Methanococcus voltae: one gene and its partner. The main gene of each other region encodes a partner of the protein of the gene in region 2 in a complex. Links are inferred from orthologs where the notes say so. Each region holds a gene or a part of one and is shown on either strand. Other genes may lie near its edges.

The links. Proteins that work in one complex are often made in the same cells at the same time.
Region 1: the proteins of J3E06_RS06520 (region 2) and J3E06_RS06105 are in contact, whole or in part, in a crystal structure (PDB 2ZBK), measured with the Saccharolobus shibatae proteins. The link is inferred for Methanococcus voltae from one-to-one orthologs. Residues at the interface, in WP_218258439.1 of Saccharolobus shibatae: Phe25, Leu26, Val29, Glu30, Gln31, Leu32, Lys34, Gly35, Glu36, Pro37, Phe70, Leu71, Asp72, Leu73, Ala76, Lys77, Met80, Val83, Leu84, Ala86, Ser87, Tyr90, Asp91, His110, Ser111, Leu114, Lys115, Ser116, Glu126; in WP_218266310.1 of Saccharolobus shibatae: Glu463, Lys467, Leu469, Tyr471, Leu472, Lys473, Tyr474, Ile475, Pro476, Glu477, Val478, Arg480, Ser481, Leu482, Thr484, Phe485, Leu486, Ser488, Glu503, Lys507, Leu508, Lys511, Ile518, Glu519.

The regions. Positions count from the first base shown.
Region 1 is NZ_JANUCR010000004.1:169,046-172,929, reverse strand. Bases 467-3,388 are described here. They hold J3E06_RS06105 (DNA topoisomerase VI subunit B), read right to left. Parts: upstream 2,955-3,388; coding sequence 978-2,954; downstream 467-977. Other genes in these bases: J3E06_RS06100 (6-carboxytetrahydropterin synthase QueD), read right to left, coding at 3,168-3,388; J3E06_RS06110 (MIP/aquaporin family protein), read left to right, coding at 467-858. Outside these bases: more of J3E06_RS06110, read left to right, coding at 139-466; more of J3E06_RS06100, read right to left, coding at 3,389-3,668.
Region 2 is NZ_JANUCR010000005.1:6,464-10,215, reverse strand. The notes cover bases 946-3,735. They hold J3E06_RS06520 (DNA topoisomerase IV subunit A), read left to right. Parts: upstream 946-1,686; coding sequence 1,687-2,784; downstream 2,785-3,735. Other genes in these bases: J3E06_RS06515 (50S ribosomal protein L11), read left to right, coding at 3,125-3,604; ftsZ (cell division protein FtsZ), read right to left, coding at 946-977. Outside these bases: more of ftsZ, read right to left, coding at 1-945. UniProt on the Methanocaldococcus jannaschii protein: Relaxes both positive and negative superturns and exhibits a strong decatenase activity.

The DNA.
Region 1 (3,884 bases), on a different replicon or contig from region 2:
TATATGAATAAATTAAGAAATAATAATATATTAATAACTAATATATTAATAAATAATATATTAATAAATTAAAAATTTATAAAAAAATAACTGATAATATATTGATTTTTTAATAACAAATGCAAATGAGGGGGTATTATGAGCATTGTTAAAAAATCTATTGCAGAAATGATAGGAACTTGCTTTTTAGTGTTTTTTGGTACGGGTTCTGCAATTATGGCACTATTAATATCAAATAGCTTAGGTATGCCAGGTATTGGAATACTTGGCGGAATTGGTGAATGGCTGGCAATTGGTTTAGCATTTGGTTTAGCAATTACTGCCTCAATTTACGCTGTAGGCGCTGTATCGGGTGCACACATCAATCCAGCTGTCACAATTGCCTTATGGGCAACTAAGGAATTTGACACAAAAGAGGTCTTACCGTATATATTAGCTCAGTTAATCGGTGCTACACTCGGGTCAATACTATTGATAGGTTGTATCGGTGCTTCAGCGGCTACAATTGGCGGATTGGGCGCTACAGCTCCATCTGCAGGATTTACATATATGCAGGCTATGCTTGCTGAAATAGTAGGTACTTTCTTATTGATGATAACAATTATGGGTGTAGCGGTCGATAAAAAAGCTCCAAATAAATTTGCAGGGCTTATAATTGGTTTGGCAGTTGCGGGGATTATCACGACGATAGGCGGTATCTCAGGAGCTTCCCTTAACCCAGCAAGGACTTTTGGACCTTATTTAATGGATATGTTCTATGGTATTGACTTATGGGTTTACTTCCCAATATACGTAATAGGTCCAATTTTAGGGGCATTAATCGGTGCTTTCATCTATAAATACATACGAGAAGAGTAATTAAAATAAATTCTTTCTTTTTTACTTTCTTTTTTTTAAAAATTAATAAAATAGTATTTACTGTTATTAAAATAAATTATTAAAAACTTATAAAAAAATTAAAAAAAAATTAATAAAAATTATCTAAGTAAATAGATAATATTTTCCTCAATTTCATCTTTTGGTTTTTGCGTAATACTGGATAAACCTTCTGCAAATACCATTGCGTACTTCATAACGTACTTTCTCTTCTGTTCTTCTTCTTTAGCTTTTCTAATTCTTGAAATATAGTTATTTAAATCTCTACCGCAAATCATTAAAGCTTGTCTTATTTCGTTAAATATCTCTTCATTATCCTCAGTACCGGTTGAAATCGCTTGTTTACCTGCTGAAGTATATGGGATATGAGTTGAAATTAAGTTAACAAATATGGTAATTGGTGCATCTTCATCACTTCTTAAACCGTATCTCTTCCAATTAACGCTTTTTACTGCGTTTGTCAAACCACAACCTGTGGTATCAAACAATAAAGGCACGTGGTTGGAGTTTCGCATAATTTCCATTTTTCTACCGTTTTCTCCGAATCTACCTGCATTACCGCCGTATGCGATACCTACCTCAACTGCGAAAGGAATTCCACCTTTATAGGTCTTAGGTTTTCTGGTTAAAGTCTTTAAGAAATCTGGTTCGAGTGTTTCAAGTGATTTTAAAATGTTTTCATCACCGATAGGTCTTAAACCTATTGTAGATGGTGCCATAAAGTCCATATCTTGAAGAACGGAAACCAACAATTCAGCTTCTTTCCAATCAACATCTTTTGGATTAATCTTTAATAATTTTTTAATTCCTTTTTTGTATTTCTCTAATTCAACATCTGAAACCATTGAAAACTCAACTAATGAATTCACAAAACTTTCAGGTCTTTTTGTAATGTATCTTACTTTTTTCCTGAATTCATCCATTTGTGAAGCATTTAAATATTGTTTACTTACATATTCCACAAAATTCTCTGGTTTCTTCTTAAATTGATTTCTAATTTCTTTAATATGGTCTTCATCAAATTTATTGAATAAATATTCTGTAATTATATATTTTAAGTAATATTGTTTTAATTCAGATAATCCTTCTGGTAATCCTAAAATTAAATTGTTTACTTCTTCAATTTCCTTTTTATCAAAATATTTTCCATATTTATCAAAGTAGTACTTGAAATCAGCGTTTAAATAACATTCGATAACTGTATCCCAGAAAAAGCTATCTCTATATTGCTCTAATAATTTATCCCTTAAAATGTACATTTCCAATTCTTTAACTCTTTTAGTGGTCACTCTTGACAATTCAGAGCTTAACATACTTGAAAGTCTTGAACTTTCTGTTTCTCTTGCAATGTGCAACATTTCATCGGTTGTTATACCGTGTGGGTGAGGTTTCATTTCTTCAGGTTTTTCCGGAACTTGGAAAACTGTTCTATCGAATAAAACTTCTTCCTCGGGGTCTTTTAAGGTTATTTTTGAGTGAGGTGTTGATAAACTAATTCTTCTAAGGTATTCGAACGGTCCTTGTTCTCTTCTGCTGTAAGTAACTTCTTTAAACTCGCCTTCTACTTTAGTACCTCGGTACATTCCTTCACGTGTTTTGTGGCTAAGTACGTCTCCTTCGTTTTTGGAGATACTCATTTGTATATCCATTTCGTGAATAACGCCATCGCCGGTTGAAGTAGTAATTTTTAAAGGTTTTCCTGTCGTCATTTGTGAAAATAACAATACACCAGCTGCACCGATACCTTGTTGTCCTCTTGATTGTATCTGCCTGTGTAATTTTGAACCTGCTAACATCTTACCAAATACTTTTGGCACGTACTTAGGAGGTATACCCGAACCGTTATCTTCTACAATGAGTTTGTAGTATTCGTTGCCCAATCTTTCGATTGTAACGTTTATATCTGGCAATATTTCAGCTTCCTCACAAGCATCCATACTGTTAGTCACCAACTCGTGTATAATGGTTGTCATACTTCTTAATTTACCACTATAACCTAACATATGCTTGTTTTTTCTAAAAAATTCGGATATTGAGTGTTCTTTAAACTCATCGAATAGATTGACTTCATCAGCCATAATATCACCAACATTAATATTGTATCGATATATCGATATTGATAAATAATAAAAAAATGTTTTAAATTAAATAATTTAAAATTTAGAGGTTATATATTCAGAATTTGAACCCCAAATTTACATACTAATTTTTAATTTTACATTAATTGTAGTATATTCATTTTAGTATATTAAATGTACTGTATTAATCATTTAAATTTAAATTTTAAGTTATTATTTTATTAAAAGATTACTTCTTGCACCTTGACCTATGCCTTCGTTAACGGTTGTTTCTATCCATTCTATGCTATTCAAAAGCCCTAACTTGTCCAAACCATTTTTAATATGTTCTCCGAAGTATTCTGACATTTCTTCAGCAGTTGTCGAAGCTAATGGCAACATTAACACATCTTCGCAAGGGAACATATATTTTTTAAGTTTTCCATCGTGATTATATTCCATAAATAAATAATCGTCTTTTATTTCGTATTTTACCTCAGGATGGTATTCAGGAACTAATAATTTATGGTCCATTTCATTTGCAAGCTCTTTTACAATGCTTTTAATGACTTTAAAATCACATACAAAGTTAAATTGTCCCGTTTGTTCCCCAGACAATTTAACATCTATATAGTACGAATGACCGTGTATTACACCACAACTTTCGTGTCCAAATACAATGTGGGCTGCAGAAAATCTTAAACCGCCGTAAATTCCGTTTAATTCGATAATCATAATTTATCACCGTTATTATTAATAATTACACGTTAATAATTACACGTTAATAATTACACGTTAATAATTACACGTTAATGGTTAATGGTTAGTGTTTAATAGTTAGAAATTATTTTAAAATAAATCATTTTGTATTTGATAATAATATTTTTTATTTGATAATCATAAATAAGATGTCATATTATAATGTCTTTACTATTGTATAATATTATATAA
Region 2 (3,752 bases):
TCTAATTTGTCGTCAATTGTGGTACCCCAAATAATTGTAGCATTTTCAGAAAGTCTTTCTGAAACAGTTGAAACAATATCTTGAGCTTCATCTAAACTCATATCTTCTGGTCCAGTAACGTGTATTAAAGCACCTGTAGCTCCTTCTATATCTACGCATAATAACGGACTGTTTAAAGCCATATTGATAGCTTCTTTTGCTCTTTTTTCTGAATCGCTTTCGCCGATTCCCATCATTGCTATTCCACCATCGTCCATTACAGCTTTAACATCTGCAAAGTCCACGTGGATATCTCCAGCATTGTTTACGAGTTCAACCATTCCCCTAACTGAATTCATTAAAACTTCGTCAGCTACTTTAAAAGCAGTTCTTAATGGCACGTTTCTAACGATTTCTAATAATTTATCGTTTGGAATAATAACAATGGTATCTGCAACTTCTTGCAATTTTTCAAGTCCATTTAAAGCATTGGTCATTCTTACTTTTCCTTCCATTGAGAATGGCAATGTTACAACAGCAACAGTTAAAGCACCCATTTTCTTTGATATTTCCGCAACTATTGGTGCAGAACCTGTTCCTGTACCGCCACCTAATCCGCAGGTGATGAATACTAAATCTGAGTCTTGTATCGCAGATTTAATGTCTTCTGCATTTTCACGAGCTGATTCTTCTCCTTTTTCAGGGTTTCCTCCAGCCCCTAATCCGCGGGTTAAGTTTTTACCAATTAAAACCTTATTTTCAGCTTTGGTTTTAACTAATTGCTGAGCATCGGTATTAACGGCAACTACTTTTGCACCTTCAACCTGTTCATCAGCTAACCTATTTATTGCATTATTACCGGCCCCACCACAACCTACAACTGTTATTCTTGCTTTTGAACCTTCTATTAACTCTAATAATTCTTTATCTACATCCGATAGAGTTTCTTTAGGTTCGTCTAAAAAATCGTTTTCAGCAATATTTTGTAAAAATTTCAAGGTATTACCTCCTCATATATGCCCTTTTCCATAATTAGTTCAATATTTTATTAGAATATAAATTTAATTTATTCACTGCTTTGAGTAAATGAGTATGTATTATTTGCCTATAATTATATGTATTTCATATTTATATTATTTATACTAATTCCTATAACTTTACTACATTTTAAGAATCTGTTAAACAAGTCCTTTTATTTTTGTAAATATATATTATATGATGATATAATTTTAAAAATATTCAATATCATATAGCATATAATTATATTTAAATTTATGATTTTTGTATAATTAATTAATGCTCATTAATGCGAAATTTATTGTTTGGTAAAATCTATTAGCTTGCAAAAGAAATGTACTATTGTACTTTTAAGTACATTTTATATTAACTATAATTTTTATATATTAGTTATTTAAATTTCTTTTGGTTTTAATTTTAAATCATTAATCTATTTAACTAAATTTATATAACACTTAATTCTATTATGATATTATAATAAAATTTTAGATATATTTTAATACGTTAATTTTAATATCGCATATGGCCAAATAGAATATATTGCAGTATATGTGCTATTATACGTATTATTAATCGGATAATCATAAAATAATTTAAATTCTATATCTATTATATAAAAATATAAACTAAATAGGAATTGTTGATACAACAAATGATACATTAAATATCCTATTCCTTTGGGTGAATTAGATGATAACATCAAAAGAAAGAAAATTAGCTTCTCAAAAATTACTTAATATGGCAAATCAGATGTATGATGATATTATAAGGAAAAAAAGGCCAATTATTAAATTCCCGGTAAGAAGTTTGTCTAACGCAAGATTTGACGATGAAAAGGGTACTTTTACATTAATGGGTAAGGAGAAAGAAAGAACTTTTAATGTAAATCAAGCAAAAATATTTGCCCAAACAATAAAAATGATGGAATTTTCAAAGAGTTTATTGGATACAAATGATTTCTCAACATTGAGGGAAGCATATTATGTATCTAAAAACTGGGGTGAGGCCAGATTTGATGACCAACAACCATCTAACGGCGTTATTGAGGACTTGGAGGCAGCTTCTGATTTTTTAAGGGAAGATTTAGGTTTTATGCCTGAAGAAGATGGTGCTTCTGTTGTAGGTCCGTTAAAAGTTATTGATAAAACTCAAGATGGTCAAGAAATTATAATCGATTGTACTAAATTGGGCAGTGGTGCATATAACATACCTAATGAAGTTACAAATTTAACATTGGAAACAACTGCAGAGTTTGTTTTAGCAATTGAGACTGCGGGTATGTTTGCGAGATTAAGTGCTGAAGGATTTTGGAAAAAACACAACTGTATATTAGTTTCATTGAAGGGTGTACCTTCAAGGGCTACAAGAAGATTTGTGAAAAGATTAGCAGAGGAAAAAAAGTTGCCCATTTTGGTATTTACGGATGGCGACCCTTACGGGTATTTAAACATTTACAGAACTTTAAAAGTTGGTAGTGGTAAAGCAGTACACTTGGCTGATAAATTGGCAGTTCCTGAAGCAAGATTAATCGGTGTCACGCCTCAAGATATCGTAGATTATGAATTACCTACTCACCCGTTAAAAGACCATGATATTAAGAGATTAAAAGACGGTTTGAAAAATGACGACTTTGTTAAATCGTTCTCAGACTGGCAACAAGCTTTAACGATGATGGCAAATAGTAAAGTAAGGGCAGAACAGCAGTCTTTAGCTAAATATGGTTTAAAATATGTTGTAGAAGAGTATTTACCTGCTAAAATAGAAGACCAAAAAACTTGGTTGCCATAATTAATTATTTATCGTATTTATTTTCATATTTATTTTTATTTCATTTTTATTTATTTAATTTTTAATTTTTTTACTAATTTTATATTATAATTTTATATTCTATTTTCTATTTTTATAGTGTATCATAAATTCATAGTAAATTTTAAATACAATACACATAAATAACATTAAGGAGTTTATTGAATAGTCAAACTTTAGATGTATTTTTATATTAGTACATATTATTTATTTTGTATAAATTTGTTGTTAAGACAACTATTGATATTATACAATTTAACAAGAATAATATAATAAAATAATAAATATCAAAAATATTGCAAACACGATTGAGGTGAATATTATGGCAGAACAAGTAGTAGAAATATTAGTTACTGGTGGAAAAGCTACAGCAGGTCCTCCATTAGGTCCAGCTATCGGTCCTTTAGGTGTTAACATTATGCAAGTTGTTAACGAAATCAACCAAAAAACAGCTTCATATGAAGGTATGAGTGTTCCTGTAAGTGTAATTGTAGATACTGAAAAAAGGTCATTCAAAGTTGAAGTGGGTATTCCTCCAGCATCAGCTTTAATTATGAAAGAATTAGGTATCGAAAAAGCTTCACAAGAACCAAAACACCAAGTTGCAGGTAATTTAACAATGGAACAAGTTGTTAAAGTTGCAAATATGAAATATGAAGCAATGTTATCATTCAACATCAAAAATGCTTCAAAAGAAGTTATCGGAACATGTGTTTCATTAGGTGTAAATGTTGAAGGAAAAACTCCAAGAGAAGCACAAAAAGCTATCGATGCAGGAGAATTTGACAGTTTTTTTAACTAATTTGGCAAAACGCTAAATTAGTTATTACCTATTTCTAATTAATTATGTTAATCATAGTTTAAATTAAAATAGTTGGCGCTATGGCGATAATTTATAAATATATTAATTATAAAAAACTGTATTTAATGCAATGCAGGATATAATTAAA